2 regions of the Rothia sp. HC945 genome follow, and region 1 is predicted to be linked to the other one. Evidence: riboswitches for the same ligand, from Rfam matches in the RefSeq annotation. Region 1 holds a riboswitch; the other holds the start of a gene.
The links. A riboswitch is a leader RNA that binds a small molecule or an ion and turns the genes downstream of it on or off. The one in region 1 is predicted to bind thiamine pyrophosphate.

Region 1 (4,669 bases):
CCTCAGCGGCAGCCTTCCGGCCGCTGGCTCCCCTCTGTTCTGGCTCTACGTCCTCGGCCAGGCCACCTTCCAGGTGAACCTCCAGCCCACGGTGCTTCAGGTCATCGCGTGGATCGCGTACTTCGTCCCGATAGCCGTCCTGTACGCCTGTCGCTCCGGGATCGGGCGGAAAGCCCCCTCCGAGACCGTGCCGGCTGGGAAACCCCACTGACCCGGAGGAGCCGCCACCGGGCGCCCCACAGACTTTCTTCCACGCCGCAGGCCCGGACGACGTCGCTCGGGCCCTCACCACACCCAGAGGAAATCATGAAGAACACCAAATATTTGCTCGTTCCCGCAACCTTTGCCCTAGCACTCACCCTGGCATCCTGCGCCGACAACCCTCAGGCTTCGTCCGGGGCGTCGGCGAGTGCGCCGGGAGCCCACAAGGTCACGGTGGACATCACGGACGATACATGCACCACGAAGCCCTCGCAGATCCCTTCGGGCAAGGTCGAATTCAGCATCTCGAACAAGGGAACCAAACCCAACGAGTTCGAGATCCTCACGGAGAACAAACTCCAGATCGCCTCCGAGAAAGAGAACATCGGTCCCGGCACGACCGCCGAGCTCACCACCGCGCTCAGACAAGGCACGTACTACACCGCGTGCAAGCCCAACATGGTGGGCAACTTCGTGGGCCTGTCCGAGTTCGAGGTCTCCCAAGGAGACGACGTCGACGTCTCCGAGGACACCAAGGCCGCGGAAGATCGAGCGATCACCGGGTACACGTCCTACGTCAAGGACCAGACGGGCCAGCTACTGACCGCGACCCAGGAGTTCGCGAAGGCCTACACCTCGGGTGAGGTCGAGAAGGCAAAATCCCTTTACCCGCTGGCGCGCCAGCACTACGAACGCATCGAACCCACGGCCGAGGCCTTCGGGATCGAAGAGGCCGGGGACCTCGACGCCGCCCTGGACGCCCGAGTCCAGGACCTCTCGGCGGATGCCCACAAGGAGCCCACCGACCCCGAGGTCCTCAAGGGGTGGACCGGATGGCACCGCATCGAGGCGGACCTGTTCGGGAACGACGACTCGCCCTTCCGGTTTGCCAGCGACGAGGAACGCCAGAAGGCCGCGGACGATCTGAACGAGAACACCCAGAAGCTCTACGATCTCGTCTACGGACAGATCAAGGGCGTGGACGGTGACTTCGAGCTGAAGCTGGCGGACGTGGCGACCGGGGCGTCGTCGTTGTTGGAGGAGGTCGCGAAGTCCAAGATCGTCGGCGAGGAGGAGACCTTCTCCCACACCGACATGTACGACTTCAAGGCCAACGTCGAGGGGGCCGAGGTCGCGTACGGCAACGTGGCGGATTTGGTGCGGAAGAAGGACCCCGCTCTGGCGGAGTCGGTCGAATCGAATCTCGGGACCGTGAAGGCCCGGATCGAGGAACAGGTCTCGGGGAGGACCGACGACGGCACAGAAACCTTCCGGGACTACTCTCTGGTCGCCGCGGTCCAGAAAGACGCCGGGGAAACGCCGGACGCCTCCGCCTACACCGAGACGCAGCGGAAGTTCTCCGATGCCGTCAACGGTCTGAGCGAGCCGCTGTCCAAGATCGCCGGAACGGTCCTCCACTAGGGGCGACCGCGACGATGTCAGCACACGAGCATGCCGGGAACGATATCAAGGACCCGGCAGGGGGTGAGGCCGTGCCGACCAGCGGGCGGAATCGGGGGTTCTCCCGGCGCAGGCTGGTCGGCGCGGCCGGCGTCGCGGGTCTCATGGGGGTCTCGGGCTTCGGCGGTGAGGTCCTGGGGCACCGGAGGGGGATCGACGCCGCTGCGGCATCCGGCCCGGACGAACTTCGGTACCGTTTCCGCGGGGAGGTCCAACAAGGAATCCTGACGCCCGCCCAGGACACCATGTATACGGTCGCCTACACGGTCACCACCCGGAATCGGGACGGGCTCCAGCGACTGCTTACCGCGTGGACTTCCGCGGCGGAGAAGATGGTTGCGGGCGAACCGGTGGGAGGTGCAGAGAACACCGTCGAGCTGCCGCCGACGGACACCGGCGAGGTGTGGGGGTATCCGCCGAGCGGGTTGACCATCACCTTCGGGTTCGGGCGTTCCCTGTTCGTGGACGAGCACGGCGGTGACCGTTTCGGCCTCAAAGACAGAATGCCGCGGGTCCTGGCCGACGGTGTCCCCAAATTCGCGAATGAGGCACTGCGGGCGGCGGCCAGCGACGGGGACATCCTGATCCAGACCTGCTCGAACGACCCCCAGGTCTGCGTGCACGCGGTCCGAAACCTGACCCGCATCGCCTTCGGGTCCGCGACGCTCAAGTGGGGTCAGATCGGATACGGGCGCAGCTCATCGACGTCGAAAGAGCAGCGGACCCCGCGAAATCTGCTCGGCTTCAAGGACGGAACCGCGAACCTCAAGGCGGAGGACGACGCCGAGCTCCTGCGCCGCCACGTGTGGGTCCAGCCGGAGGACGACGCCGCGGCCTCCTGGCTGAACGGCGGGACCTACGTCGTCGCGCGCAAGATCCACATGCACCTGGAGGTTTGGGATCGTGTCCGACTCTCCGAACAGCAAGAGGTGATCGGTCGGGACAAATATCACGGTGCGCCCTTGTCGGTTTCCGATCCACAGGATTCGGACGAATTCGCTCGACCAGACTTCGCCGCCCCGGGTCGAGACGGTGGCACCGCGATCCCTGCTGACTCGCATGTGGCGGTGGTCGGCGCCGACAATAACCAGGGCGTCCGGATGCTCCGCCGCAGTTACAACTACACCGACGGCAACGACTCGCTGGGCCGTCTGGACGCTGGGATGTTCTTCGTTGCGTTCGTGCGCGATCCGCGGACGGGTTTCTACCCGGTACTGAAGAAGATGACCGAGAAGGATGCCCTCACGGAGTACCTCCAGCACCAGGCCTCTGCCCTCTTCGCGGTACCGCCGGGCATTCGAGAAGGAGACGCCATGGTGGGCCAGCGCCTGTTCGATGAGCGGTGCTACGATGAGACGCGCGACACGGGGTGCCTCCGAGGGAGGCTGAGATGAAACCCGTCGAACCTGATGCAGTTAGCACTGGCGAAGGGAATGTCCGCAGAGCGCTCGCGTACCCGCGCACCTCCGCTCTCGTCGAGGGAGGCTCGCTCTATGGGGTGCCTTCGCCTCGGCAGAGAGGCAGAGACCATGACAGAAACACGCACCGCGATTCCCCTGAACGAGCACATCGTCGTCGTCACCGGCGGCGCGCGGGGCCTGGGGGCGAGCATCAGCCGAGCGTTCCTCAGAGAAGGCGCCCGGGTGGTGATCGGGTATCACCGCAGCAAGGACGATGCCCAGCGCATCGTCGATGACTACCCCGACCGGGCCCGGTGCGCGAACCTCGACATTCGCGACCGGGAGAGCATCCAGGAATTTGCGGCGTCGTCCTCGGAATTCTTCGATTCCGCCCCGACTACGCTGGTGAATAACGCCCTGGTGGATTTCAGCTTCAACGGCGAGGCGCGGTCGAAGGCCGCCGATATCTCCCCCGAGGAATTCCGGACGCAACTCGACGGTTCCCTCCATGGGCCGCTCGCGATGATCCAGGCGCTCCGGCCCGGGATGGCCGAACGGGGATTCGGGCGCATCGTGAACATCGGTACGAACCTTTTTCAGAACCCCGTGGTCCCGTACCACGACTACACGGCGGCCAAGGCCGCACTGTTGTCCCTGACCAGGACCTTCTCGCATGACCTGGGGCCGGAGGGCATTACGGTCAATATGGTCTCGGGTGGTCTGTTGCGGGAGACCGACGCGAGTTCGGCGACGCCGGCCGAAGTCTTCGACGCGATCGCCGAGGGCACGCCCCTGCGTTCCGTCACCTCCCCGGACGAACTGGCCGACGCCGTCCTCTTCTTCGCCTCCCCATGGGCGCGTGCGGTCACCGGTCAGAACCTGATCGTCGACGGAGGGCTGGTCAAAGGATGAGCGACCGGAAAAAGCAAGCACACATCAATCTGTTCATCTACGGGTGCGGGCATCACAATGCGGCCTGGCGGGCCCCGGACTCCTCGGTCGACAGGCTCGGGGACATCGCCTATTACGAGGAACTCGCCCGCACTGCCGAACGCGGCAAGCTTGACGCGGTGTTCTTCGCCGATGGCCAGTCGTTGAGCCCCGGCGGACTCGAAGACTCTCCCGCGTGGTTCCTGGAGCCGCTCACGTGCCTTTCCGCGATGGCGCGGGCGACGTCGAAGATCGGCCTGGTCAGCACGGTGTCCAGCTCATTCTGGACTCCCTTCCATGCGGCCCGGATCCTCGCGAGCCTCGACCACATCAGCGGCGGGAGGATCGGTTGGAACGTTGTGACGTCCATGTTCGACGCCGAGGCGCGCAACCACGGTGGGACAACCCTGCCGGGGCACGAGGAATGCTATCGCCGGGCTGAAGAGTTCGTCGACGCGGTTCAGGCCCTGTGGGATTCGTGGCCCCGCGCCTCGATCCTCGCCGATCGCGAGGGGCGGTACGCCGACTCGACCATGATCCACGGCGTGGACCACGAGGGTGAACACTTCTCGGTCGCCGGTCCGCTCAACGTGCCCGAACCGCCGCAGGGGCGTCCCGTGCTGTTCCAGGCCGGCGCCTCCGGACCGGGACGAAGCCTCGCATCGCGCCGGGCGGAA
Region 2 (4,669 bases), 430 kb from region 1:
GCTCGCCCTGCGCAGTGCCTGGACAATCAGGGAGAAGGCCTGCGTTGCGAAGCCCCCAACGTTACCGAGGATGCCTCGGTCCGGCCCCAGGCCACGGGCCCGCCTGGCCGCCGCGAGAGTCTCCCATTCCGTGATCATGATCCCGACCAGACGAAATGCGGCGACTGCGGATAGCACGAACCGCGAGGGAAGCCGAAAGGTCTGGGCGAGACTGTCCCCGATTTCTCGCGCATCGGTGGTCAGCAGCAACAGCACCGAGATCATCGCGAGTGCACATCCACGCAGCGCAATGGCAACCCCCGCGTCCACGGAATCAGTGGTGAACAGGAACGGGCCGACGTCGAGCAGAACATCCCCCGTCTTGGACGACAGGAGCGCCGTGGCCCATCCGCTGAAAACCGCGGCGGTGAAGACCGGCCAGAGTCGGACCAGTACGTTTCGCGGGTCGATGCGGCACCCGATCATCACAAGCACCAGGAAGAGCACGCCGGAACCTGAGGTCACCCAGTCGGCGCTCGCCAGAAACGCGACAGTGAGGACAACGAGCAGGAGAATCTTGACCGCTGGATTGACGCGGCCCAGACCTGAATCGGCCGCCGTGGCATTGTTCAAGAGGTCCATGCCTCACCTCCTGCCACCGCGTCGACCGGCTCTGCCTCGGGCTCATGGGGGTGGTCCCCCAGACGCAGTTCCTCCCCGCCGAGGGCCTCGAGGAACGCGCGATCATGCGTCACGGACACGACCGCCGATCCCGCCGCCAGAACCTCTCGAAGCAGATCGACGAGATTCGCCCACGTGCTGGCGTCCTGGCCGAACGTGGGTTCGTCGAGAACCAGAATCCGTGGCCTGGCGGCGAGAGCCGTTCCGACCGAGAGGCGACGTTTCTCACCCCCGGAGAGCGTGAAGGGATTCGCGTCCCTCACATGCTCCAGGCCGAGACGTTCCAGGAGCTCCTGTGCGCGCACTTCCGGGTCTTCGCCGTCGTGCGGCGGCCCGTTCCTGGACAGCCGACGTCCGGCGCCGTCTGCGAGCCGCGCCCCCAGCGCCAGTTCTTCCCCGACCGTGGCCCTCACGAATTGGTGCTCGGGTTCTTGGAAAACCGTGCCGATACGGGCAATCAGCTGTCCGGAGGTCCACGCCCAAGGGTCCCATGATGGGGACCGATCTACTCCGGTGGGATCACGGAGGTACCTCAGTTCCTCCGACGCGGCGACATATCCCGCCGCCGGCGGAATCAGACCCGCGAGGGTCAGGGCGAGCGTGGATTTTCCGGCACCGTTCGGCCCAGTCACTGCCAGGTGCTGGCCTCGATGCACCCGAAGACCGATGTTCTCCGATGCTCGGAGGGCATCCCTCGCGGCCGGAATCGGCGTGGCCGGAGATTTCCTGACCGCACGACGTCGACCCCTGCTCCACGACCGGGAAGGCTGCTGTCTGGTCACCGCGAGACCGCATGCCTGGAGAAGCGGCCCCTCCCGATCCACGGGAATATTGCCGCCCGTGGAAGCCATGGGCCGTCGCGGAACATGGTCAGGGACCCAAACGCCGGCGTCGAGCAATTCTTCGCGCGCTCTTCCGAGAACTTCGGAGGGAGCGCCGTCGTGGCTGATCCCGCCATTCGGTGACAGGACGATGATCCGGTCGACGAGGTCCGCCCACACGGCAACGCGGTGTTCGACGACCACCAGGGTCGATCCGTATTCCTGTGCGGCCGTGATCACGGCGTCCCGGACCTCGACGACGCCGTCCGGATCGAGGTTCGCCGTCGGCTCATCGAGCAGAAGGAGACCGGGTTCCATCGCGAGGATCCCGGCCAGCCCAAGACGTTGTTTCTGTCCGCCGGACAGCGCCGACGTGGGATGCTCCCACGGAAGATCGAGTCCGACCGATTGCAAGGCGCGCCGGCATCTCCCGACGATCTCGTCCCGTGGCACCCCGAGGTTCTCCGGCCCGAACGCGAGGTCATCGCCGACCCGAGACAAAACGATCGAGGATTCCGGGTCCTGCTGCATCAGACCGACCGATGCCCTCGCGTCCCGGGGGTCCATGCCGTTGACGGTCACCCTCCCGAGGGCGGCTTCGCCGTCGTCGTCGTCGAGCACCCCGGCCAGGGCATGGAGAAGGGTCGATTTGCCCGCGCCGGACGGGCCGAGCAGGAGAACCTTCTCTCCGGACGCGATATCCAGGTCCACGCCGTTGAACGCGGGCTCATCCCGTCCCGCATGGTGCCATCCGAAGCCTCGGGCACTGATGGACGCACCGCCGGCGCTCACGCACGCCGCCGCATCTGCCGGGCATCGCGACCTGCCGCGACCGATCCGAGGACACCGGTCGAGATCAGGGCGCGCATCAGGGCCCACGAGAGGAAACCGGCGATGAGGAGCCCGGAGACCACGGCGCACATCACGTAGACGACCTGGTACTGGGGTTCCCAGAATGCGTAGTACATGACGACTTCGCTGACTCCCATGAACAGACCCGAGACGGCGCCGGACAGGAGCGCCGTGGGCAGTCCGAAGCGACGGTACAGCAACGCGGCGAACACGATTTCGGCGCCAATGCCCTGAATCGCGCCCGAGAGCAGGACCCCGGCGCTGTAATGCGTGCCGAGGAGGGCCTCAATCACCGCAGCGACCATTTCGCAGTAGATCGCAGCGCCCGGTTTCCTGATCACGAGTCCACCGATGACGCCGGCGAGGAGCCAACCACCGCCGATCAAGCCTGACAAGGGCGGAAACCCGACGGTCGCAGTCTGCGTCGCCGGTGAGACGGCATTGGACCAGATCCAGAAGATGACGCCGCAAACCACCGCCAAAACGGATGCGATGACGATGTCGATCACGCGCCACGATGCTCGCCGTCGGTGTGATGCCGCCCCGGTTCCTGCGGGTCCCCGGTCCAGAGATTCGGATGAGGGTGTGGTGTTCATTGGTCTTCCTCCTGCACAGATCAGGAGGGGAGGTCGCACGCCGTTCTTCTTTCGGGTACGCCCGAGATCTCGACTCCCTACGTCGGTGCTAACCGCATCAGGTCGAGGGTCTGCTTTCGCACTCTCAGCCTCGTTCGAGGCTCCCCTGTCGTTCGTGAACGCCGCCCAGTCTATCCGATCATTTCACTTCGGGTGAATCTCCAGCCCGTTGCGGACAAAGGCAAACCAGTGCGATTAGGCTGTAAGAAGCTGTACGTGACCGGCCGCACCGCCGGTGCGAATGAAGAGGAGAGATGCATGAGCAACCCCGCAATCAAGATCGGTTCCACGGTGGCTTCCTTGGCGGGAGTCTTTGCCGCCAACAAGGTCATGACTCTCGGGTGGAAGAAGGTCACGGGCAATGAACCGCCGTCGAACAACCCTGATCCCGAGGAGAGCGTGCGGGACATCGTCATCTGGACCGCGATCAGCGGTGTCGTGGCGACTCTGATCAAACTCGGTGTTACTCGCCTGGCCAACAGGATGGAACACAAGGAAGAGATCGAGACGGGCGGTCAGGCCGAGGTCTAGCTCCACGGAGGTTGCCTGCGTGCGCGGGCGATGAGCCGATACGGTGCCGAGAGTCGTTCTGCGGCGGGACGTGGTTCCCGCTGCGAACGACAATCGGCACCGTCGTCTTTAACAGCCACTATGGGTGCCGCACGAAGCGACGGCCGGCGAGGCCCGGCCGCGTCACCGGTCGTGGCCGTCCGATCCTTTGGCCGGCCGTTCCTGTCCGTCCTCCTCGAGGCCGGCGGCTTCGGCGTCGATGTCCTTGGGTTCGTCCGTCGCCTGCACAGGCGCCTCTTCCTGTTCCTCCTCGCGGTTCATTTGCTCCACGAGGTCAGCCAGTTCGTTGACGGTCAGGGCCGAGGCGGTGAAGTGCCGGTTGCGGAAACCGGACCGGCCGACCATGTGCGAGGAAACGGGAACGGCCAGAATCTGGAGGGTCCAGGCGAGAATGAGCGCCGGGACCAGTGCCCAGGACCGCGAAGCGATGCCGAGCGCCACCAGGAGCAGGAACAAGCCGAAGACCTGAGGCTTCGCGCCGGGGTGGAGACGCGAGAGCACGTCCGGGAACCGTACGATGCCGACGGCGGCGCCCAGCGACATCAGGCACCCGCCGATGAGGCAAATACCGGTCACCGTATCGAGTACGAGGTCCATCTACCGATCACCCCGCCGTGCCGTCGGCCTCGATCCGACGGTCTTGCCGGATTTGCGGGAGCGTCCGTGCCCGTACGGACGCTCGGGCGAGGTGGTCGCCGCCGAGGACTCGGTCTTTTCGAGTTGGTCCTTGCGTTCGCGCTTGTTGTTGGCAAAGCGTGCGACCGTCACGGAACCCAGGAAACCGACGAGCGAGATCACGATCAGCATGGTGACGTTCTCGTAACTGTCCCTGTACACCATGTCCACGACGAGTCCGGCCCCGACGATCGCCAGCAGTACATCGGAGGCGATCACTCGATCCAGCAGAGACGGCCCCTTGGCCAAGCGGACAATGGTTCCGATGGCGGCCAGAACGAGCACCACACCGCAGACGACCATGACGATATTCACGATGTTCCCTCCCCCAGGTGACCGGATTTCAGGGCGCGATGGCTTTCTTTGGTCCCCATCACGCGAATCACCAGGTCCTCGATCTTCCGCACACCGTCCTGGAACTTGCGGACTTCCGCTTCGTCGTTGACGTCGATGACG

Region 2: linked by a shared signal. The riboswitch ahead of AB0Y14_RS05330 (ECF transporter S component) and the one ahead of AB0Y14_RS07235 (3-oxoacyl-ACP reductase) in region 1 are both predicted to bind thiamine pyrophosphate.

The regions. Positions count from the first base shown of each region.
Region 1 is NZ_JBFCSN010000001.1:1,636,323-1,640,991, reverse strand. Features, by position in the region: gene efeU (iron uptake transporter permease EfeU) at 1-211, shown strand, start outside; gene efeO (iron uptake system protein EfeO) at 307-1,623, shown strand; gene efeB (iron uptake transporter deferrochelatase/peroxidase subunit) at 1,638-3,056, shown strand; TPP riboswitch at 3,018-3,113, shown strand; gene AB0Y14_RS07235 (3-oxoacyl-ACP reductase) at 3,192-3,974, shown strand; gene AB0Y14_RS07230 (LLM class flavin-dependent oxidoreductase) at 3,971-4,669, shown strand, end outside.
Region 2 is NZ_JBFCSN010000001.1:1,209,103-1,213,771, forward strand. Features, by position in the region: gene AB0Y14_RS05320 (energy-coupling factor transporter transmembrane component T family protein) at 1-621, opposite strand, end outside; gene AB0Y14_RS05325 (ABC transporter ATP-binding protein) at 609-2,273, opposite strand; gene AB0Y14_RS05330 (ECF transporter S component) at 2,270-2,929, opposite strand; TPP riboswitch at 2,987-3,086, opposite strand; gene AB0Y14_RS05335 (DUF4235 domain-containing protein) at 3,227-3,499, shown strand; gene AB0Y14_RS05340 (cation:proton antiporter) at 3,662-4,135, opposite strand; gene AB0Y14_RS05345 (monovalent cation/H+ antiporter complex subunit F) at 4,136-4,528, opposite strand; gene AB0Y14_RS05350 (Na+/H+ antiporter subunit E) at 4,525-4,669, opposite strand, start outside.